Regions from separate parts of the Exiguobacterium sp. s78 genome, predicted to be linked through region 3. Evidence: a T-box and tRNA genes for the amino acid it is inferred to sense, from the RefSeq annotation. Region 3 holds a T-box; the other regions hold tRNA genes.

Region 1 (3,278 bases), on a different contig from region 3:
GATCGGTTGCATCAGTCGAACATAATGAAGGATGTCGTAGCGTGTCTGCATTTCTTCGATCAGATCAGGCACGATTCGTTTTTGGATCTGGACTAACTGCCGAATCATGTATTTCCCTCTCCTCTCAAGTAGCTGGACGCTTTCTGTCCCGCATGTCATAACGTGTCCCACTTGGTACACCGTTATCATAACAGTCCGTTTCTCGCCTTGCAAGTCTCGTTTCTCAAGTTTTTTGAAGTAAGCGGTTTCTTATCATTTCCGTCTCGAATTTGCCATAACTCCAAATTTCGCCGTCATGCATGACGACCGGAATTTCATATAAGAACCGTAGACTGAGCGCTTCATCCTGATCGATGTTGACTTCCTCGAACGTCCATTCCGGAAACTCATCGAGTACGAAGTCGAGTAAGATGGCGGCCTCTTCACATAGCGTACATCCCGGACGTGAATAGAGTGTTAAGTGTCTGTGTCGTTTTAATCCCATTCTGATTGCGCCTTCCTTTGCTGCATCGTTTTTTTCGTTAAACCAAGCGCTGCCCGATATTTTGCAACCGTCCGTCGCGCGACTGTCAGACCGTCTGCTTGCAGGCGATCCGTCAATTGCTGATCACTTAACGGACGATCGCTGTGTTGAATGTATTCGGCGATCCGCCGTTTAATCAAAAAACTCGAATCTCCGGTTGTCGTCCGTGAGACGAACAAGTCTTCTAGGGCAACGAGACCATGGACCGTCTCGACATACTTCTCAGCAATCGCTCGACCAATCGTTGACGGATGATGTCCCGTCGCCTCAGCGACTTGTTTTTTCGTCAATGGCTCAAGATGCAGCTCTCCCTTGAACCAGCGTTCTTGTCGCTCAAGCAAGACCGAGAGGATGGCATGCATCGTGACACGGCGTCGTTCGTACGCGCGCAAAAAAGGCGTTGCCTCTTTTAATCCGAGCCACGTCTGATCCGTGTCGAGTGTCATCCAGTCGATTTGAAGTTTTCCATCTAACAGGTGAATCCGCGCTTCTGCCATGACCGATCGTTCTTCTTTAGGAAGATCCGGTGTCCGGCTCAGCCGCGTCAATCGTTTTCGCAACCGCGCTCGATCCTGTTCACTGAACTGAGCGAACACCTGACTCGCCGGTTCATGTCGTAGCCGATCCGTCAGTCCGATCAATTCCGCGTCGTCTAGCTCGATCGCCTGTAACCATTGGCACTCGCGTTCCGAGCGGGCAGCGATGCCGACTGGTTCACATTGTTGTAAGAGTGTCCGTGCTTCTGTAATCGTTGCGACATCGGTCGAGAAGGATGCAGCGAGCTGCTCGTCCGATGTCCGCAATAAACCGTCCGCTTCTAAATACACGATGAGTTGTTCCGCCATATATCCTATTTCCTGTCTGACTGATTCTAAACGTATTTGTGCAAGAAGCTCGTCTTCATAGGATGCCAAATGTCCTGCCATCTGCTCGACCTCTAGCGAAACCTGATTCGGGTAATGACGATGCAACCGTCGTTTCAACCGTCGCCATTCCTCCTCGAGCTCAGCTGCTGGTTGCTCAAGTACATGTAACTGATATTGTTGTGACGCCGATAATGTCATCTGTTGCGTCTGTTCCTGGCGTTGATCCATCGATTCCCCCTCCTCCACTTCTTATTATAGAAGAAACGTTTTAAAAAACATGCTCTGAACCTTTCTCGAACCGCTCAGGAAAAGAAAAGTCATCCTTCCCTATTGCTTTTCTGAAAAAATGTCGCTATACTATTAATTGTTCAGTACATCAGATGCACCCGTAGCTCAGGGGATAGAGCACTGGTTTCCGGTACCAGGTGTCGGGAGTTCGAATCTCTCCGGGTGTACCATTTATTCAACCACAAGGCAATGCCAGCAATGGCGTTGCCTTTTTTCTATATTGATATGTTTCATTTGCCCTTGTAATGGAAAAATACCTAAAAGTCGCATCGTATCTTTTGACCAATATTGACCAAAGGATTATGATAAGGATAAGTCGAATAGGAAGCTACATACCAACTATAAGGAGGCAAAGACTATGTTAATTCCAACAGTCATCGAACAAACAAACCGCGGGGAACGTGCTTACGATATCTACTCACGTTTGCTAAAAGACCGCATCATTCTTCTCGGGAGCGCGATTGACGACAACGTCGCCAACTCAGTCGTTGCCCAACTTCTGTTCTTAGCAGCAGAAGATCCAGATAAAGAAATCTCGCTTTACATCAACAGCCCAGGTGGTTCGATCACTGCCGGTATGGCGATTTACGATACAATGAACTTCATCAAGCCACAAGTCTCAACGATTTGTATCGGTATGGCAGCATCGATGGGTGCGTTCTTGCTCCAAGCAGGCGCAAAAGGAAAACGTTTCGCGTTACCAAACGCTGAAATCATGATCCACCAACCGCTCGGTGGTACACAAGGTCAAGCATCGGATATCAAAATCCATGCGGAGCGTATCATCAAAATGCGTGAGCACCTCAACAAAATCATGGCTGAAAACACAGGACAACCACTTGAAGTCATCGAACGCGATACAGAGCGTGACAACTTCATGTCAGCACAAGCTGCTGCTGATTACGGTCTCATCGACCGCGTCATGGAACGTGCATAAGTCATCCAGAGTGTCTCCTTCGGGAGACACTTTTTTTGTATCCATAGAAAAGCGAAGCCTCGTCGGTTATCGTTACATACAAAAAACCTCCCGTTCCTTATAGAACGAGAGGGCGATGATCAGTCGATCAAGTCTGTGATGTCTGAAACGATATCGTGGTTTTCACGAATCAGCGAGTAGATCGCGTTCGCATGTGGCGAAAGCTCTTCTTCTGCTTGTAATTGTTTCAGGAATAAAGATGTTGCGAACGCAACGAGTGTGCTTTTCGGTACACCGATTGATTTCGCTTTTTTTGTTAACACTTCATCAAACTTCGCATCGACTGTCAGCGAAATACGTTTCTTTTCGTTAGCCATTTCAAAAACTCCTTAATTCGAACATTTAGTTGCATCGACTATATATTATAGTAGACTATGGTTCATCCCGCAAGCGACCCTCTTATAAGGCCCCTGTCATCGACTCTCCATTTCGTACTTTTTCAGCGATTTGATCAATCTTCCGCAACCGGTGATTGATCCCTGATTTTGAGATGGAGCCGCTTTCGACCATCTCGCCGAGCTCTTGTAACGTGACGTCTTGATGTGTCACGCGCAAGATCGCGATCTCCTTCAGCTTATCCGGTAAGACGTCAAGACCGACCGTCCGCTCAAGGAACTTGATGTTC
Region 2 (3,278 bases), on a different contig from region 3:
TGTCTCTTGGTGGTATGTAGGAGAAGAAGTGGGGGAACATAGATGAAGGTCATCGTCGCAACACACAATGCAGGTAAAGTGAAGGAACTTGAAAGCATGCTGGGTCGTCTCGGTTATACGGTCGAATCGTTACTCGATCACGCCGATGCTCCGGAAACGGACGAAACAGGTGAGACATTCGAGGAGAATGCACTCTTAAAAGCAACAGAGGCAGCCGCCTACTTTGGCCACGCGGTACTTGCTGATGATTCAGGTCTTGAAGTCGATGCTTTAGATGGCGCTCCAGGTGTCTACTCGGCACGATTCGCGGGTCTTGAAAAGTCGGATGCGGCGAATAACGCTCTACTACTTGAAAAGTTAGAAGGTGTTCCGGAGGAAGAGCGGACGGCGCGCTTCGTTTGTGTCCTCGCGCTAGCGAAACCAACGGGTGAGACATTGACGGTTCGTGGAACGATGGAAGGGCGAATCGGTTTTGAAGCGGCGGGTTCGAACGGGTTCGGTTATGATCCATTGTTCGTCACGGCAAGCGGACAGACGGCTGCTGAGTTGACGAAAGAAGAAAAAGCGATGATTAGTCATCGTGGCAATGCATTGCGCAAGCTCGAACAGGACTTAACTACTTTCTTAGGAGTGTGATGAAGATGAGAGCGTTGATCGTTAGTGATAGCCATGGACTAGAACAAGAACTGCTTACGATATTCGAACGTCACCAAGACGTGGATTTGGCATTTCATTGTGGGGACTCCCAATTGACGCGCGACATCGAATCATTATATCCATATCGTGTTGTGCGAGGGAATTGCGATTACGGACACGATTTTCCGGAAGAAGTCATGTCGGAAATAGATGGTCGTACCATCCTTTGTGTCCACGGACATCGTCAGGACGTCAAATACAGTCTAGATGTCTTGCAGCATCATGCGAAGGAAAAGCAGGCGGACATCGTCTGTTATGGTCATTCCCATGTTGCGAAGGCTGAATATCGGGACGGCGTGTTATTCATCAATCCAGGTTCAATCCGGATGCCACGTCATCGACCAGACAAGACGTATGCGATTCTTGAAGTGGATCAAAACCGTTATTCTGTCGATTTTCTCGATGTGAATGGCGATCGAGTGAATGCCCTGCATCTGGACGGAACATTTTTGTAATAAAATAAATGCAATGTTTGTAATGTGATTGACACGAAAGAATTGTTCTAGTATAGTTTATTCGTGTTGACACGTCCCAATAGCTCAGCAGGATAGAGCAACGGCCTTCTAAGCCGTCGGTCGGGGGTTCGAATCCCTCTTGGGACGCTATAATTAAAATAGAGACTGCCCTTACGAGGGTGGTCTCTTTTTTTTATTCCGATTTTCGATTATAATTAAGGTATCATGAACTCGAAAGGGATGAATGCAATGTGGAAGAAAGTTGGAGCAGTCCTCGTGCTAAGTACGTTTCTTGCTGGATGTAGTGAGATTTCAAATACAGTCGACGATGCAAAACAACAAGTCAACGATGTAAAAAATAGTGTCGATTACGCTGGAGAACTTCAAGGCATTGCGAAAGATACGGCCCAAGTCACGTCAGATTTGTCGGCTTCCTTGAATGAGGCGGCTACGACAGCGCGTGAATCCGCGAACCCTGAACAAGCACTTGATCAACAAATCGAAAAGTTGAAGGAAAACGGAACGATTGATCAGTTCAATCAAGAACTGGATCAAATCGATCAACGATTAGCGGGACTTGAAAATCCGCCGCAAGAATTGCAGAATTTAAGTGCAAAACTCGAGCAGTACGTGAATCAATCGGAAGACATCGCTCGATTACTTGAAGCTGACGTCTCATTAGATACGTTGAATCGATTAGGAATCGAGCAGGCAGGACAACTTCAAGAAGCGATCACGAACTGGACGTCTTTACTCGATCCATTTACGAAATAAGAAGTGAACATGAAGGAGTGCCGGAATATGGGGACATCGCGCTGGATGGAACATGAACTAGAAGTAGAGCGAGCGCGGATTCTTCGTTTGCCCGCTTCTAAACAAGAACAATTGATTATGGAATTAGAGACTGACCAATTGACAGGAGAAGATGTATTACACCGGCTCTATGTCATTCAACCACTCTTAATGCATGACCGGGAACGATTTGAAACAGTGGCAGAACGATTTCTTGAAGTCGAGGGTGTCGAGCAAGTGCTCGCACTCTTTCTTTATGAACTCGGAGAACGTTATCCGATGAAACTCGCTTTGCGCTCGGCGTCACCGTATCTGCCGTATGGGCTCGCGCTTCGATTGGATGAAATCAAACAACAGATGCGTGTTCGCGAACAAAAGTCGGCAGTTCAAAACAACCCTGTTGCGCAGCGTGAGGTAACATCAGCAACGGAACTGATGCATGTGTTGCGACATGGCAGTTGGGTCGAACAAATGCGCCATTTGACCGGTATTGAATTCGAACGGACCTCTGAGCTCATTGCATACATCACCCAGAAATATCTTCAGGCGCAAGAGACCGAACATCAAAGTCTACTCGTCATTGATCTGTTATTAGGAAGCGTGCTGGATCACGTGTCATATCCGATAAGCATTCATGTACCACACTTAGCTGTAGACTGGACGATCTCGTCACGTGAAGAGTTAGAAGAAATCCTGATGGTACATCAACAGGAGCAACAAGCGTTACTGGCATCGATGCATACGTTAGAGCGAATGGATCCGTTCCGAGCGTTGCTCGTCTTGCGATCGGATCAACTGATTCATCTTGAAGAACGAGAACGAATCGGATCAGATATGGAGAAATGGCTCGCAGCCTGCGAAGAACTCGCAGGTCTGACATTTGAACGTGAAGAACCGGAACGTATCCTCAGTCCGCTGGCGAAGCGGTTATACCGAGCGGCACATATCCTTTATCCAGAAGTCATCGCATTCGAGCAGATTTACTTCGATTGAGACATCTGGAAACGATTCGTTCAACAGTGGTAATCGTCAGAACGATTGTGCTATAATGTGACTTGTTGTACACACATGTACGCTAATTGACAATTTTGGAGGGACTCAGCATGACTGCAAAATGGGAAAAACAATCAGGTAGCCTCGGCGTCCTCACGTATGAAGCGCCTGCTGAAGCATTTGATAAAGCGGTAGACCAAGCGTTCAAGAAAGTCGTTAAGACTTTGAACACACCTGGTTTCCGCAAAGGAAAAATGCCACGCGCAATGTTCAACAAAATGTACGGTGAAGAAGCACTGTACCAAGATGCACTCGATATCCTTTACAAGGACACAATCGAAG
Region 3 (3,278 bases):
ATTACGAGCGAGCCATTTTTTCAATCCGATCGCATCGATTTGACTCAACGTCTCTGTCGTACGTGCTGACTTCCAAAGCGTCAACAGTTCACCCAGTTTTTTCCGTGTCTGTTTCTTACGCATGAAGAATTCAAAATTGTCTTTCGTCCGTAATGCGTCTCCTTCAATCGGAGCAATCAAATCGGCTTCCGGCGCCGTCACGAAATCGTGAACGAAATCGACAGACTCTCCCGGTAACCAAGCAGCGACTTTCCCGTGAAACTCAGCCATGAAGGCGACCGTTTCTGCCAAAGGCTCCTGCTTCATCTGTGAAGCAGCTTGCTGTAATCGTTCTTTCGTCTCAGTCTTCATAATCTACCTCTTCTTATTCGTGGATTGGTCTTACATTTCTTCTGGAGCGCCGACACCAAGCAAACGAAGACCCTCTGTCAAGACGATCGTGACAGACTTGACGAGTGCAAGACGCGATTGTTTTGCTGCGTCATCTTCGAGAACACGGACGTGTCCGTAGTATTTATTGAAGCTTTGTGCAAGATCTAAGACGTAACGGCTGATGATTGATGGCTCACGACGTGTGAACGCGCGATCGATGACCGTCGAGAATTGGTTTAGCATCGAGACGACACCCCATGCATGATCATCTGCACTACCAGCGAATGGTGTTCCATCATAGCCACCTTTACGGAGCAATGAGTGCGCACGGGCATTCGTGTACTGGACATACGGTCCTGTTTCGCCTTCGAATTTCAACATCTGCTCAAGATCGAACTCGATGTTGTTCATCCGTTCGTTCTTCAAGTCATGGAAGATGACCGCGCCAACACCAACTTGGCGAGCCGTGGCTTCGGCATTCGCTAAGTTCGGATTTTTTTCCGCGATGTTTTGCTTCGCAACATCGATTGCTTCTTGTAGTACTTCTTCAAGCAAGACGATCCGACCTTTACGCGTCGACATTTTCTTTCCGTCCTTCATGATCAAACCGAATGGGACATGGTGCATTCCGTCGACGTTTTCGAATCCAAGTTTCTTCAAGACTGCGAACAATTGCTTGAAGTGAAGCGCTTGTTCCCCACCGACGACGTAGAACGCTTGCTCAAAGCGGTACGTTTCAAGACGATAGACGGCAGCTGCTAAGTCACGTGTCGCATAAAGCGTTGCGCCATCTTTCTTTTTAATCAAGGCAGGTGGCATACCTTCTGCTTCGAGGTCGACGACCATTGCCCCTTCTGATTCGACGAGGAGATCTTTTTCTTCGAGCAAATCGATGACGTGTTGCATCTTATCGTTGTAGAAGGCTTCTCCGTTCAAACTATCGAATTTAACACCAAGCATCTCATAGACACGGTTGAACTCAACGAGTGAGACTTCACGGAACCACGTCCAAAGAGTTGTCGCCTGCTCATCACCTTGTTCGAGTTTTTTGAACCAGAGACGTCCTTCGTCCTCAAGTGCCGGATTTGTTTCCGCTTCTTCGTGGAACCGGACGTATAATTTCAACAATTCCTTGATTGGTTCTGCACGGACCGCTTCTTCCTCACCCCACATCGTGTAAGCGACCATCAATTTCCCGAACTGAGTTCCCCAGTCCCCTAAGTGGTTGACACCGACGACGTCGTACCCTTTTTTACGCGAAATCTGGTTGAGCGCGTTCCCGATGACTGTCGAACGCAAGTGACCCATCGAGAAGGGTTTCGCGATGTTTGGTGATGAAAAATCAGTGACGATCGTTTTCCCGTTGGCTTCACTTGATCCGAACGCCTCTTTTTCCGTCAAAACTTGGTTGACGATTTCTTGCGAGACGACATCCCGGTTCAAGAAGACGTTGATGTAAGGACCAACAGCTTGAACGTTCGAGAACAACGGCGCGTCAATTTTTTCTGCGAGCTCCGAAGCAATCATGTTCGGTGCTTTACGGAATGCTTTAGCGAGCATGAAACATGGGAATGCTAGATCTCCATGATCTTCATGTTTCGGTTGCTCAATCAGTTGTTCGATTTGTTCAACTGATAAGGCACCTTCCATGACTTGATGTAATACTTCTGCATACTGCGCTTTATAACTCATCTTTATTTCCTCCTGCTTCACTGATTTTTTGGCAATAAAAAACGCCCCTTGCGCCACGCGCAAAGAGACGGAATGACCGCGGTACCACTCTTCTTGGTGTCATTTCGACACCCACCTTGTTTGGGGATAACGGGGTTCCCCCGGCTACGCCTTTTCCTTCTGGAATCGGGCAGCGTCTCAGAAGTGCGCTTCACGACCGGTTCGTCCTCAGGCTTCCACCATTCCCTGATTCGCTAGTTGACGAATATCAACCGTTACTCTCTTCATCATTGACTGTATTCGATATCTTTCACATTATACGCAATTCTTTCTTTTCTCTCAACCTTATTTTTTTGGTAAATGGCTCATCAAAATTTCCACAATTCGGGTATAGGAATAAAAGATACTTCTCAGGGGGAGGGATGTTTCATGCGCTACTACCAACATGTAGCCCGGACGAGCTGGATCGTCTTCGGTCTCGTCGCCTTGACATTATTAGTGATCGGCATCGTTCATCCACCAACCTTCCATCCTTCTGTCTCCATCATCAACACTCTTTATTTATTCGGACTCGTTCTCCTGTTTCAGTTCGATAATGTCCGTCGTGGTGGCATTTACTATACATTCCAAGAAGGCATCATCTTATTTTTATTCCTCAATTACGGTTTAACGTACGCCTTGATTTTAAGCCAAGTCGGTATTCTCGTCTTTCAATTCATGTCTCACCGAAAAGCGATTCGTTGGAAACGTTTCGTTTATCTCTACCCGATCAACGCCTTGTTCGATTTAGTCTACATCTCGCTTCCAGCCTTTGCGTATTATGCGCTCGGCGGACCAATCGGCTCAAACTTTACGTATACGAAAGCCTTACTCCCTTTCATCGGCTTTTTGATCACCGTCTTCCTTGTCTCTTATTTCCAATGTCTGTTCGTCAATCGCTTCCTCTACTTGAAATACGATTGGCAACGTCTCGTAAAACTTCAGTCCCTCGTCTACGGGATTAGCATGTTAAGTGCTCTACTTGGAATCTGGTTCTACGATGAAAGTCCGCTCGTCGCGGCTACAGTTTCCGCATTGATTCTCTTTTTGTTCAAACGTCTGTTGCAAGAGCGTGGTGACTCCCTTGAAGCAAACGATAATGCCAAGCGATTTGATGATGCGAAGGAACACTTGTTGATTTCCCGCTTCGAGCGCGAGACGATCGATTCGTTGCTCCTCGATTTACCGCATCTATT

The links. The T-box of region 3 lies ahead of argS (arginine--tRNA ligase). A T-box ahead of a tRNA ligase gene usually reads a tRNA of that ligase, here a tRNA-Arg.
Region 1: it encodes a tRNA-Arg, which carries the amino acid that the T-box ahead of argS (arginine--tRNA ligase) is inferred to sense. The anticodon was not compared.
Region 2: it encodes a tRNA-Arg, which carries the amino acid that the T-box ahead of argS (arginine--tRNA ligase) is inferred to sense. The anticodon was not compared.

Annotation. Positions count from the first base shown of each region.
Region 1 is NZ_JACSNB010000001.1:402,863-406,140, reverse strand. It holds gene KNQ18_RS01980 (sugar-binding transcriptional regulator) at 1-108, opposite strand, end outside; gene KNQ18_RS01975 (glutaredoxin family protein) at 224-484, opposite strand; gene KNQ18_RS01970 (RNA polymerase factor sigma-54) at 475-1,617, opposite strand; tRNA gene KNQ18_RS01965 (tRNA-Arg) at 1,772-1,847, shown strand; partial or broken gene clpP (ATP-dependent Clp endopeptidase proteolytic subunit ClpP) at 2,030-2,614, shown strand; gene KNQ18_RS01955 (hypothetical protein) at 2,734-2,970, opposite strand; gene whiA (DNA-binding protein WhiA) at 3,053-3,278, opposite strand, start outside.
Region 2 is NZ_JACSNB010000001.1:648,503-651,780, forward strand. It holds gene rph (ribonuclease PH) at 1-46, shown strand, start outside; gene KNQ18_RS03190 (XTP/dITP diphosphatase) at 43-636, shown strand; gene KNQ18_RS03195 (metallophosphoesterase family protein) at 642-1,151, shown strand; tRNA gene KNQ18_RS03200 (tRNA-Arg) at 1,225-1,298, shown strand; gene KNQ18_RS03205 (hypothetical protein) at 1,401-1,925, shown strand; gene KNQ18_RS03210 (hypothetical protein) at 1,953-2,936, shown strand; gene tig (trigger factor) at 3,047-3,278, shown strand, end outside.
Region 3 is NZ_JACSNB010000003.1:204,944-208,221, reverse strand. It holds gene KNQ18_RS14120 (hypothetical protein) at 1-351, opposite strand, end outside; gene argS (arginine--tRNA ligase) at 382-2,064, opposite strand; T-box leader at 2,125-2,343, opposite strand; gene KNQ18_RS14110 (GGDEF domain-containing protein) at 2,473-3,278, shown strand, end outside.